One region of the Mycobacterium sp. DL genome, then DNA from elsewhere that is predicted to be linked to it. Evidence: predicted binding sites of a transcription regulator. Region 1 holds the regulator's gene; each other region holds the start of a gene.

Region 1 (4,399 bases):
CTACGGGGGGACATCCGAGATCATGAAGGAAATCATCGGTAGGAGCCTCGGCGTCTGAACAAAGCACGTCGACGGGGCTGTCGAACAGTGGTCGATGACTTCATATTATTTCCGTCGAATCGGCGAGGTTCCTTGGTAATCGACGTCCACTGACGCAAAGTGAACGCACGCGGTACTTTCGCAGGACTTTTCGAAGCCAGGTTTCGAAAGGATCTGTTGGAGGAAACTTTGTCGCCGACCGCGGGGAGGACGAATGATCCGGCAGCCGATGCTGCGCTTACGTGTGGTCGGTCGCGCGACGATCGGGGTGCTGGGAGTCGCTGCGGCGCTCCTGCTGGCTCCCGTCGCGGCCGCGCAGCCTGAGATCGAGGCGAACGACGCGATCACCGCTGCCTGGCAGGCCAACGGCGGTGACGCCGGTCCGCTGGGCCCCAAGTCAGGCGACGTGTATCCGGCCGGTGCCGGCTTCGCGCAGAACTTCGCCTCGGGCAAGATGTTCTTCACGCCGGCAACGGGTGCCCGGTTCATGCAGGGCGCGATTCTGGAGAAGTACGAAGCACTCGGTGGCCCTGCGGACAGCGATCTGGGCTTTCCCAAGATCGACGAGGGGCCCGGCCGTGCCCCGAACAGCCGGAACAGCACGTTCGACGCGGCGGACAACCCGGTGATCTTCTGGACCCCCGAAACGGGTGCCCGGGTGGTTCGCGGGCCGATCAACGCGGCGTGGGACAGGCTCGGCGGGTCGTCCGGGGTGCTCGGCGTGCCCGCAGAAGATCCGACCTACGACGGCGCGGTGGTGACCCAGGCGTTCACCGGCGGTGAGCTCTCCTATGACTCCCGGGCCAAGACGTTCACCACGGTCCCACCCGACCTCGCGGGCCAGCTGACGGATCTGACCGTTCCTGACGATCCGGTGTCGGCGATCAACGCCGCACGCCGGGCTGCGGGAGGACCGCTGGGTCCTCTCGGTGCCGCAGAAGGGGAGCCGTACCCGATCGGGGCCGACGGCCTCGGTCAGGATTTTGTGAACGGCAAGATCTTCTACAGTCCCCAGACCGGTGCGAACGTCGTGACCGGTCAGGTGCTGGCCAAGTACGAGAGTGTCGGCGGCCCGGAGGGTGACCTCGGCTTCCCGGTCACCAGCGAGGTCGACGGCGGGGTCGCTCCGGCGAGCCGGATGAGTGCCTTCGCCGCCGACGACAAGCCGGTGATCTTCTGGACACCCGACCACGGTGCGGTGATCGTCCGGGGCCCGATGGCCGCCGCGTGGGAGAAGCTCGGCGGCGCCACCGGCGAGTTGGGTGCGCCCGTGGCAGACCAGACCGACAACGGCGGGGTGATCACCCAGCGTTTCAGCGGTGGAGCCATCTCGTGGAACTCGGACACCAAGCGGTTCAGCACCGAACCCGCCAATCTCGCGTCGCAGTTGGCCGACCTCGAGGTGCCCGAACAACAAGCGCCGCAGTCGACCACACCGGCGTCGAACACCGACGCCGAGGGGATGCAGTGGACATGGTGGTGGCTGCTCGCAGTCATCCCGGTGTTGCTGCTGGCGGGCCTGGTGGCCTTCGCGGTCATGCGCAACCGCCGGCGTGGGGGCGACGACGATGACCTGTTCGGTCCGCCGGCCGGTGGTGCGGCCGATGACGGTCGCGGCTACGAGCCGGCACTGGCGGGCGCGGGCCGTCAGGACGAGGACGGTCGCGAGGACACCCTGTTCGGTGATCGTTATGCACGAGAGGGGCTGGGATCGCTGTCTTCCGGGTCTCCGGCGGCGCCGACTGCGTCCGACGAGCTTCCTCCTGCTCCGCTGAGCTTCTGGGGTGCGCCGGTGCCGGCCGAGACACCAGCCGAGACGGATGAGGACGAGTTCGACGACCTTGCCCTCGAGCAGGACGACCCGGACTCGGTGGACACCGCACCGACACGAGTCCCGACGGCCACCGACATCGCCTTCTCCGAGGGCGCCGAGGGCTCAGAGGATCAGACCGACACCACACCCGACGAGGAGGGGCCGGTCGAGTCTGAACCGGAGCCTTTCGCCGCGTTCGAGCCGGAGCCTTTCGCCGCGCTCGACCGAGACCCGTTGACCGACACCGGCCGCCACGCCAGGATCGATTTCGACGAACCGGCACCCTCGGCCACGGCTCTGCGACTGCCTCTCGATGATCCACACGAAATCCCCGAGGGATATCCGATCAAGGCCGACACCGCGTCGGGCCTGTACTGGGTGCCGGACAGTGCCGACTACGACGAGGCCCCCGTCGAGATCTGGTTTGCCAGTGAGGAAATGGCACGCACGAACGGATTCGTGCGCGGGGACTAGCGTCCGGGATTGCGTCAGATCTTGCGGATCACGGTGACGACCTTGCCAAGGATGGCTGCGTCGTTGCCGGGGATCGGGTCGAACGCGGGGTTGTGAGGCATCAGCCACACCTGGCCCCGCGTTCGCTTGAACGTCTTCACGGTGGCTTCCCCGTCGATCAGCGCCGCGACGATGTCGCCGTTGTCGGCGACGTTCTGCTGTCTGACGACCACCCAGTCGCCGTCGCAGATCGCTGCGTCGACCATCGATTCGCCGACTACTTTGAGCAGGAAGAGCGACCCTTCGCCGACGAGCTCGCGCGGTAGCGGGAACACGTCTTCGATGGCCTCCTCGGCCAGGATGGGACCGCCGGCGGCGATGCGCCCGAGGACGGGCACGAAGGTCGGTTCCGGCAATGCGTCGGAACCGGCGACGTCCGTGGTCACGATGGGTGCGCCACCCTCCTCGGGGCTGCGCACGTCCACCGCGCGGGGGCGGTTGGGGTCGCGCCGGAGAAACCCTTTGCGCTCGAGCGTCCGCAGTTGATGTGCGACCGACGACGTGGACGTCAACCCGACCGCATCTCCGATCTCTCTGATGCTCGGCGGGTATCCGCGGGTTGTCACCGATGCGCGGATGACATCGAGGATCGTGCGCTGCCGGTCGGTGAGTCCTGATTCGCGGTCACGCCGTGCGTCGACGATGGCCGTGGTGTCGCTGCTGTCATCGCTCATGGGGCCGAATGTAACGCGGACGGCACCAAGAATCAAACATGTGTTCGACGCGTGTCGGTCCGGGGTGGCATGTCGGTGGGTTGCTCTAGCGTTCGCAACAGTTCGATCACATGTTCTATCCATCGAACACATGATCGAGTACCGTTCGAACACAAGAGCGAACAACCAGCCGGACCGAAAGGGCAGACAGATGACGATCCTCCACACTCGCGAGGCCTGGACCGCGTTCGACGACGACTTCCGGCGTGTCGAACGCCGGTGCGCGGTGGTCGAGGGCGGGCGCACTCGACCGGCGGACGCCTCGCGCAGGGTGCGGCCCGGCGGCGCTGCGGTCCGCTACCGCGGCACCGGCGTGCTGGTATCCCGGGCATCACATCGTCGGCGTCCGATCACCCCGGCAACCACCGTGATTCTGGCGCTCATCGCCGGGGCGATCACCCTGTGGCTGGGGCTGGTCGCACAGTTGGGCGGTGTGGTCGGTAGCGAGGCCGAGATTCCCGGCCGCCTGGCGGTGGTGCAGGTGAAGTCAGGGGAGTCGCTTCAGCACATCGCCCAGCGGGTGGCGCCCGATGCGCCCGTCGGAGATGTCGTCGAGCGGATCCGTGAACTGAACGAACTCCAGACCGCGTCGCTGGCCGCCGGGCAGACGCTCATCGCGCCCGTCGGCTGAACAATGGCTGCCGAGCCGCCAAACGCCCTGCTGTCCAAGCGCTCTGAGGAACCGTGACGTGAGGTACGCGCCAATCGGCCCGGCGTTGAGCTACCCGTGGGCCACGCAGGTACGCTCGAAGACGTTCGAGGCGGTTCTCTGTCGGTGCGGCGAAGGAGCGGTGATGCACTGTCCGTTCTGCCGTAACCCCGATTCGCGTGTGGTCGATTCCCGCGAGACCGATGAGGGTCAGGCGATCCGCCGACGTCGGTCGTGCCCCGAGTGCGGGCGACGATTCACGACCGTCGAGACCGCGGTTCTGGCCGTGGTGAAACGCAGCGGGGTCACCGAGCCGTTCAGCCGGGACAAGGTCATCAAAGGTGTCCGGCGGTCCTGCCAGGGCCGACAGGTTGATGACGATGCGCTCAACCTGCTCGCCCAACAGGTCGAGGACGCGGTGCGGGCGACCGGATCGCCGGAAGTGCCCAGTCACGAAGTGGGCCTGGCGATTCTCGGGCCGCTTCGTGAGCTCGACGAGGTGGCCTATCTGCGGTTCGCGTCGGTGTACCGCTCGTTCTCGTCGGCCGAGGACTTCGAACGTGAGATTCAGGCGTTGCGTGCGCACCGCGAGGCGCCGGTCGAGGGCGAGCCCGCTCAGTCGATCTGACGCGTTCCGTCGTCGGCTACCCGCCCCGCCACCTGCACCCACCC
Region 2 (4,399 bases), 610 kb from region 1:
TGTCGCCGTGGCTGTTTTTGCGGGTGGTCCAGCCGGTCTTCTCGATGAGCCGGTTGTCGGGGCCGCAGGCGAAGGTCAGGTCGTCGATGTTGGTCTGGCCGTCGTTTTTCCAGTCGGCGACCGCGTGATGGACCTGGCTGTTGTAGCCGCACACGGTGCACCCGGGGCGGGTGCAGCCTCGTTCGCGCGCGTGGAGCACGATCCGTTGCGCCGCAGACGCCAACCGCTTCGTGCGCCCGAGATACAGCGATTCTCGGGTGTGTGTGTCGTAGATGTAGAGGTAGTGATAGGCGCCCCGGGCGGCCATTCGGATCAGTGTCGGGATCGCCAGCTTGGATCCGCCGCCGGTGACCGCCAACCCGGCACCTTTCTCGAGGTCCTGCAGTGTCGTCGACACGATCACCGTGACCGGCAACCCGTTGTGGGTGCCCAGGTTCCCCGATGCCAGCGCGGCCCGGCCGACGGCTTTGAACGCGTCATGGTTGCGCTGAGCCTGGGTACGGGTATCGGACCCGGCCCGCGGCTCACCGGCCTCGCCGTCGGCACCAGGTTCGCCCTCGGCCTGGCCGTCGCCAGGCTCGTCGTCGGGGATGTTGGCGCCGGGGGCGGCTTCTTTGGCCAGGATCGCCTCCCAGTAGGAGCCGGCCTCGGCGTCCAGGCGCCCACGGATCGACCTGGTCCCGTCACGCTGCTGTTTACCCAGCACGATGCCGCGGGTGCGGGCCTGCTCCTTCTCGCTGGGTTCGGGGCCGTCCTGATCGATCATCATCAACAACGCCCCGGCCGCTTCGTCCAACGCTTCGGGTCCCAACCCGGCGGCCTTGCCGGCCAACTGCGCCTCCGCGTCCACCCGGGTGCCCACATCGACCCACGACGGCAGCAGCTTGTGGAACCTGGCGATGATCTCCACATGCTCGGCCCCGATCAACCCTCGAGCCTGGGCGGCGGCGGTAGCCTCCCACACCGGCGCCAACGGTTGCCCGGTCAACGACCGCCGCGGCCCCAACACCGCGGCCTCGCGCAACCGGTGCTTGGCGTCTTTGCTGCTGACCCGCAACGCGGTCGTGAGCACCTTCGGCCACGACGCCTCACCCAACCGGGCAGGTTCGGTCTCGGCGACCAGCCGGCTGACCGCGCGATGCTCCAGCGCCGGGATCGACCGGGCGATCGTGGTCACCTCGGCCAGCAGCCCGACCAGCTCGCGATGCGACACCGCCTCACACGCCCGGTGCAACACCTCCAGCTGAGACCTGATCGCCTCGACCGCGTCCGACACCTCACCCATACATCGAACACTAGTTCGAACCACCGACAAATCCGGTCCAGGATGTGACTCCAGAAACCACAGTGACACAAGAGGTTTGGATGCGTACTTGACCTGAACGTTGACTCGCGCCAGAGATAAAACTAAAGTCAGTTTTACTTTTTAGTGGTCGGGAGGACCTCCATGGAATCGTTCGTGCATCTGCGCAAAGGCACAACACCCCGTCGCCTGCACGCCGACCTCGACGGCCTCAAGGACGATGAACTGGGCCGCGGTGGATTCGTCGGTCGTACGGCCAACCTGTACCGACGTCACGACCCGACGGCATACCGCTCCGTGGGGCCACTGCGGCCCGTCGACGTGTTGTCGAGCGAACTCAAGCCCGGGGACGCCACCGATGCCGACGGCGGTCCCCTGCTGATGTTCTCCAACGCCGACTGCGAGGTGCTGCTGTCCCGGCGCGCCGAACCGATGCCGTACTTCGCGCGCCACATCGACGGCGACCTGCTGTGCTTCGTGCACGAGGGCGAGGGGCTCATCGAGACCGAGTTCGGACCACTGCGCTACCGCAAGGGTGACTGGATCTACCTGCCGAAGGCGTGCACCTGGCGCCACGTCCCCGACGATCAGTGCACCTGGCTGATGATCCAGGCCACCGACGACTTCAGGGTCCCACCGCCCGGCCAACTCGGCCGTCATTTCCCCTTCGACCCTTCCCAAGCGGTCATCCCCGATCCCCAACCCTTCGACGATGACGGCCGGAACGAATACGAGGTTCGGCTGGTTCACTCGCCGATCGACGGAGCCGGCACGACTTCGCTTTTCTACCAACACCATCCGCTCGACGTCGAGGGCTGGCGCGGCGACAACTTCGCGTTCACGTTCAACATCGACGACTACAACGTGGTGACCTCCGACAGCGTCCACCTCCCGCCGACAGTGCACCTGTTCATGCAGGCCACCGGCGTGTACGTGATGAACTTCCTGCCCAAGCCGGCCGAAGGGGTGGCGGGCACCGAACGCACCCCGTGGTATCACCGCAACGTGGATTTCGACGAGATCGCGTTCTTCCACGGCGGCTCGCTCTACGGGATCCCGATGCCACCCGGGCTGATCTCGCATGCGCCGCAGGGAGTCCACCACGGGGCACCCGAGAAGGCGAGGGAGCGGGCTCGGCGCAAGTTCGACGACTTCCAGTCGGTGGACTGGCGGGTGATCGCGATCGACACCCGGCGACGACTGGTTCCGTCAGCCGAGGTGCTGGCGAACGACCTCGGGCAGCACTAGATGGGGACCGCCGAGACCTTCGTCAAGCATGACTACCAGCGCATCCCGTATCTGGTTGCCTACCAGAACAACTCAGGCGTCCGCGATGTCTACGGCGGCGTTGCCGATCTGGTGGTGCTGGAGAGCTATCTGCTCAAACCGGCCGTGCCGTCGGACACAGTGCTGGTGTTCATGCATCCCATCGGTGGCGGTGCCTACCTGCCGATGATCAACGCCCTGGCCCGCGCCGGGCACCACGTCATCTACTGCAACAGCCGGTTCCGCGGCACCGACTCGGCGTTGCTGATGGAGAAGGTCGTCGAGGACCTCGGCGAGTGCGTCAAGGACGCCAAGAATCGACTCGGCTACTCGAAGGTGGTGCTCGCCGGCTGGAGTGGCGGAGGGTCGCTGTCGATGTTCTACCAGCAGCAGGCGCAGCATCCGACGGTGACGGCCAGCCCGTCCGGCGATGGTCCCGATCTGACGAAGCTCGGACTGATACCGGCCGACGGCATCATGCTGCTCGCCGCGCACATCAGCAGGCACGGCACCATGACCGAGTGGATGGACGCGTCCATCCTCGACGAGAGCGACCCCACCCGGCGGGATCCCGAACTGGATCTCTACGACCCCGCCAACCCCAACCAACCGCCGTACACTCCGGAGTTCCTCGAGCGCTATCACCAGGCGCAGGTGGCGCGGAACCGGCGGATCACGGCGTGGGTCAAGGACAAACTCGCTGAACTCGAGGCACAGGGACGGCCCGATGACGAGTTCGCGTTCGTCGTGCACGGCACGATGGCGGACCCACGCTGGCTCGACCCGACCGTCGATCCCAACGAACGCACACCGGGAACCTGCTATCTGGGTGATCCTCAGGTGGTGAACATGAGTCCGGTGGGCCTGGCGCGGTTCTGCACACTGCGCAGTTGGCTGTCGCAGTGGAGCTACGACGACGCCCACGGCGACGCCGTGACGTGCGGGCCCGACATCGCCATCCCGGCGTTGGTCATCGGTAACCTCGCCGACGATGCCTGCACACCGAGTCACACCCGCCGGATCTTCGAGGCCATCGGACATCCCGACAAGGAGATGCACGAGATCACCGGCGCCAACCACTACTACGCCGGGCCTGATCAGCGCGACAAGCTGCGCGAGGCTGTCGGCATCGCCACCGACTGGCTGGTACGTCACGACTTCGCGGTAGCCCGGTGACCGCATCGACGGGGCCACTCGACGGGATCCGGGTCATCGAGGTCGGAACGCTGATCTCGGGGCCGTTCGCCGGTCGACTGCTCGGTGACATGGGCGCGGAAGTCATCAAGATCGAACCCCCTGGCGCGCCGGATCCGCTGCGCACCTGGGGGCAGGCCGAACTCGACGGCCACCACTTCTTCTGGACGGTGCACGCGCGCAACAAGAAGTCCGTCACCCTCAACCTGCGTGAGGAGAAGGGACGAGACCTCTTCCTCGAGCTCGTCGACCACAGCGACGTCATCGTCGAGAACTTCCGACCAGGCACTCTGGAGAAGTGGCGCCTGGGCTACGACGTACTCCGTGAACGCAACCGCGGCATCATCCTGGTGCGGGTCTCCGGGTACGGGCAGACCGGACCTGACGCCCACAAAGCCGGCTATGCCTCGGTCGCCGAAGCCGCCAGCGGCCTGCGCCACATGAACGGGTTTCCCGGCGGTCCTCCCCCGCGACTGGCGCTGTCACTGGGTGACAGCCTGGCCGGGATGTTCGCCGCCCAGGGCGCGCTGGCCGCGCTGTACCGGCGCTCGGTATCCGGCGAGGGCCAGGTCGTCGACGCGGCGCTGACCGAATCATGCTTGGCGGTACAGGAATCCACGATTCCCGACTACGACG
Region 3 (4,399 bases), 910 kb from region 1:
ACCAGCGTCCGGGCATTGGATCCGTCGTCGCGCAGCGTCAGACCCCGCACCACCGCCACCGGCACCGCGGTGAGCTTTCCCTTCACCAGATCTGCGGCAGCGGCGATCTCGTCGGCCACCGCGATCTCGGTGACGATCAGTTCATTGCCGTGCTCGTCGTGCTCGCCCGCGTAGCCGTGCAGCACGCTGAGCCCGGCCGCACCGATCGCGACGTCGGTCTGCCCGGTGCGCCACGCCCGTCCCATCGTGTCGGTGACGACAACGCCGACGGTGACGCCGAGCCGCTCCCGCAGCGCCGAGACCAATGCCGCGGCACTGCCGTCGGGGTCGACCGGCAGCAGCGCGAGCTCATTGGAGTCGACGTTCGAACCGTCCACCCCCGCGGCAGCCTGCACCAGGCCCAAGGCGTTCTCGGTGATCAGCGTGCGGCCCTTGCGTGCCAGCACGCGCACCGCCTCGTTGTCGATCAGCCTGCGCCGCAGCGTATCTCTCAACTCGGGATCCGACGGTGCGTCGACCATTCGGCCCTCGCACTTGGACAGGACTTTCGACGTCACCACGACGACGTCGTCGTCGCGCAACCACGGTGCGGCCCCGGCGATGGCTGCGGCCAGATCGTCGCCCGGCCGGAACTCCGGCAGCCCGGGGACGGGCAGCAACTCCACGGGTGCCGACGTGCCGTGATCGCTCACGGAGACACCCCGCCCAGTTCCATTCCCGCTCGCACCATTTCAGCGGTCGCGGCAGGTCCGGTCATCAACAGCGGCGCCGAACGCACCGAGACACCGTCGATCTCGGCGTGATCGCCGTCGCTGATCAACCAGCCGTCGAGGATGCCGGTCGCCGACCGGGCGCCGTAGTGTGCGCCCACTCCCTCGGAGGTGCTGGGCACCCCGATCACGGACAGGCATTCGTCGGCCATGCCACGCAACGGCTTTCCCGCGATGATGGGGGAGTAGCCGATCACCGGCGCCGACGTGGTGCGTAACGCGCCCCGGACGCCGCCGATCGCCAGGATCGCACCGATGCTCACCACCGGGTTCGACGGCGCGATCAACACGACGTCGGCCCCTTCGATCGCCTCGGTGACACCCGGGGCGGCCGTCGCGGCGTCGGCGCCCACGAACGCGAAACTGTCCGTAGGCACTTTGGCGCGATGCCGCACCCACCACTCCTGGAAGTGGATCGCCCGCTTCTCGCCGTCGTCCGGGTCGGTGATCACCACATGGGTCTCGCTGCGGTCGTCACTGGCCGGAAGCAGTCGCGCGCCGGGGGACCAGCGTTTGCACAGCGCCTCGGTCACCGCCGACAACGGATAGCCCGCCCGCAGCATCTGGCTGCGCACCAGATGGGTGGCCAGATCGCGGTCCCCGAGACCGAACCAATCCGGTTGGACGCCATAGGCCGCGAGTTCCTCCTTCGCGTGCCAGGTTTCATTCTTGTGCCCCCAACCGCGCTCCGGGTCGATGCCGCCGCCGAGGGTGTACATGCAGGTGTCGAGGTCCGGACAGATACGCACGCCGAACATCCAGGCGTCATCGCCGACGTTGACCACAGCCGTCACTTCATGATCATCAGTATCGGCAGTGCCGAACTGGCCCAGCCCCAACAGATGCTGCACCCCCAACAGGAAGCGCGCGCCGCCGACGCCGCCGACCAGTACCGTGACCTTCACACCGACCGAGACTAATGGGCCTGGGGGCCGTCGAAGTTCGGCGGGGCGCGAGGTTGATCTTGAAGGTGATAGACACGCCACAGCGCGACGCGCCGAAATCCGGTTACGGAATGGTATGAATTCCTGTTCTAGCGCTTGACCGATGCAGCTAACGCGTGTGTAATCACACCAGTGTCATTTCGCGGTTGGCCGGCCGGTTGCAGTGTCGCAGACCGAGATTCGATCACTTGTTCGAATTGAGAAGGCAACACTCGCAAAAGTGGGGCCGGCATACACGGATCTACGAGTTCAGTGAGGAGGGGAAAATGATTTACGAGCAGGCGGATTTCGGCAATTCCATCCAGTTCGACAGCAGGCTCCTCGGCTCGGTAGGAAGTGCACCGCACATCCAGACCGGGCCGGCACCCATCGCAGGGGGAGGGCGTCCACAGTTGAGCCTGGTGCCCGGTATGCCCGATCAGATCGAGGGCGACCAGGAAACTCTGGAAGACCAATGGCAGGAGCGCGCGCTGTGCGCTCAGACCGACCCTGAGGCGTTCTTTCCCGAGAAGGGCGGTTCGACTCGCGAGGCCAAGCGGATCTGCATGGGCTGCGAAGTGCGTGACGAGTGCCTCGACTACGCGCTCGCCCACGACGAGCGCTTCGGCATCTGGGGCGGATTGTCCGAGCGGGAGCGCCGGCGCATCAAGCGCGGCATCATCTGACAGGTCTCCGCAGCGAGACCTCTAATCCTCGTCCAGCGTCGGGTCGATCACGGACGGTTCGACGCCCAGATAGGTGGCGACCTGCGCCACCAGCAGTTCGTGCAGCAGCTCGATCATCTCGATGGTGTCCTTAGCCCGTCGTTCGATCGGCTTGCGGAACAACACAATTCGTGCCCGCGTGGAGTTGCCGCGGACGTCGACCCCCGCGGGGATGAGCCTCGCCAGCGCGATCGGGCCGTCGGCGACCACCTCGGGTGGCCACTGCACACTCTCGGGGTCCTTCGGCGAGATGCGGGGGATCTCGTCGACGGCGACGTCCAGCGTCGACACCCGCTCGTGCCAGCGTCGCTCGATCGGTTCGTAGGCCTCCAGGACCGCCATGTCGAAACGCTCCGCGCGGCTGCGCCAGCCCGGCACGGTCGGTGGGAGCAGCGGGCCGCGCATCTCACGGCCCCGCCGCGAGCCCCGGTGGTTGAGCCCGGTCACAGAAAAGATCGTAACGGTTGGGATTCGGCGGTCCTGTGGCTGCGCGTGTCCGGCGGCATCCGGACGATTCTGCACGCTAACCTCTCGCTGTGAATGTTCCCCGTCGCTGCTGCAGGCCTGGGTGCCCTCACTATGCGGTCGCGACGTTGACGTTCGTCTATTCCGACTCGACGGCCGTAGTGGGGCCGCTGGCCACCGTGTCCGAGCCGCACTCGTGGGATCTGTGTGTTCTGCATGCCGGCCGGATCACCGCGCCGCGCGGCTGGGAGCTCGTTCGCCACGCCGGCCCGCTGCCGTCGCATCCCGACGATGACGACCTCGTCGCGCTTGCCGACGCCGTGCGCGAGGGCCGGGACGGCGCCACGGTCGGAGGGTCGACCGCGCCCCGGTTCACCAACGGCTTCACCGATCCGGTGACCGGCGCCCACGGCGGGGCACTGATGGCGCCGCCGGCCCACCGACCCGAGACCAACGGTCGCCGCCGCGGGCATCTGCGGGTGCTGCCCGACCCCACCGACTGACTTCATTTTCGCCGAAACGGTATTCCACGCGCTGTTCGCTCGGGATTTCGCGCGTGGAATACCGTTTCGGCGGGAAGTGAGCGCCGTGGAGGTCGGGGCTGACGGCTAGGCTTACGGCAACAGTCCATCTGTGTTCAAGGAGCCCTATGTCCAGGCCCGCCGCGGCGGTACAGCGCGTCATCAAGGCTTACGACGTGCGCGGACTCGTGGGCGAGGAAATCGACGAGCAATTCGTCTCCGAAGTCGGGTCGGCGTTTGCCAGGCTGGTCGGCGACGGCGCCCGGCAGGTGGTCATCGGGCACGACATGCGGGAGAGTTCGCCGTCGCTGGCCAATGCCTTCGCCGAGGGCGTGGTGGCCCAGGGACTCGACGTGGTGCACATCGGGCTGGCATCCACCGATCAGCTCTACTTCGCCTCCGGCCTGATGGACTGCCCCGGCGCGATGTTCACCGCCAGCCACAACCCCTCGGCCTACAACGGCATCAAGCTGTGCCGCGCCGGCGCCAAACCGGTCGGCAAGGACACCGGTCTGACCACGATCAGCGACGAGGTCATCGCGGGCGTCCCCGACTACGACGGCCCGCGCGGCGCCATCTCCGAGCGCGACGTACTGGCCGACTACGGCGATTTCCTGCGGACCCTGGTCGACATCGGCGCCCAGCGAACGCTGAAGGTCGCCGTCGACGCCGGCAACGGCATGGCCGGCCACACCGCCCCGGCGGTGCTCGGCCCGATCTCGTCGATCACGCTGTCGCCGCTGTTCTTCGAACTCGACGGCACGTTCCCCAACCACGAGGCCAATCCGCTGGAACCGGCCAACCTCGTCGACCTGCAGGCCTTCGTGCTGGAGACCGGTGCGGACATAGGGTTGGCGTTCGACGGCGACGCCGACCGGTGCTTCGTCGTCGACGAGAAGGGCCGGGCGGTCTCGCCATCGGCGGTGACTGCGTTGGTCGCCGCACGGGAACTGCAGCGTGAGATCGGTGCGACGATCATCCACAACCTGATCACC

Evidence for each region. Region 1 encodes LexA, which represses DNA repair genes until DNA is damaged. Its sites were predicted from a motif close to CGAACANNTGTTCG; they were not measured.
Region 2: the regulator LexA is predicted to act here: its motif matches at 1,290-1,303, upstream of ABDC78_RS08945 (HNH endonuclease signature motif containing protein).
Region 3: the regulator LexA is predicted to act here: its motif matches at 1,896-1,909, upstream of cofD (2-phospho-L-lactate transferase).

Annotation. Positions count from the first base shown of each region.
Region 1 is NZ_CP155796.1:2,459,008-2,463,406, forward strand. Features, by position in the region: gene ABDC78_RS11860 (acyl-CoA dehydrogenase family protein) at 1-58, shown strand, start outside; gene ABDC78_RS11865 (hypothetical protein) at 254-2,326, shown strand; gene lexA (transcriptional repressor LexA) at 2,341-3,039, opposite strand; gene ABDC78_RS11875 (LysM peptidoglycan-binding domain-containing protein) at 3,230-3,709, shown strand; gene nrdR (transcriptional regulator NrdR) at 3,873-4,355, shown strand; gene ABDC78_RS11885 (PhzF family phenazine biosynthesis protein) at 4,343-4,399, opposite strand, start outside.
Region 2 is NZ_CP155796.1:1,848,384-1,852,782, reverse strand. Features, by position in the region: gene ABDC78_RS08945 (HNH endonuclease signature motif containing protein) at 1-1,285, opposite strand, end outside; gene ABDC78_RS08940 (homogentisate 1,2-dioxygenase) at 1,448-2,551, shown strand; gene ABDC78_RS08935 (alpha/beta fold hydrolase) at 2,552-3,745, shown strand; gene ABDC78_RS08930 (CoA transferase) at 3,742-4,399, shown strand, end outside.
Region 3 is NZ_CP155796.1:1,551,591-1,555,989, forward strand. Features, by position in the region: gene ABDC78_RS07580 (coenzyme F420-0:L-glutamate ligase) at 1-692, opposite strand, end outside; gene cofD (2-phospho-L-lactate transferase) at 689-1,675, opposite strand; gene ABDC78_RS07590 (WhiB family transcriptional regulator) at 2,125-2,379, shown strand; gene ABDC78_RS07595 (metallopeptidase family protein) at 2,401-2,823, opposite strand; gene ABDC78_RS07600 (DUF3499 domain-containing protein) at 2,955-3,386, shown strand; gene ABDC78_RS07605 (phosphomannomutase/phosphoglucomutase) at 3,533-4,399, shown strand, end outside.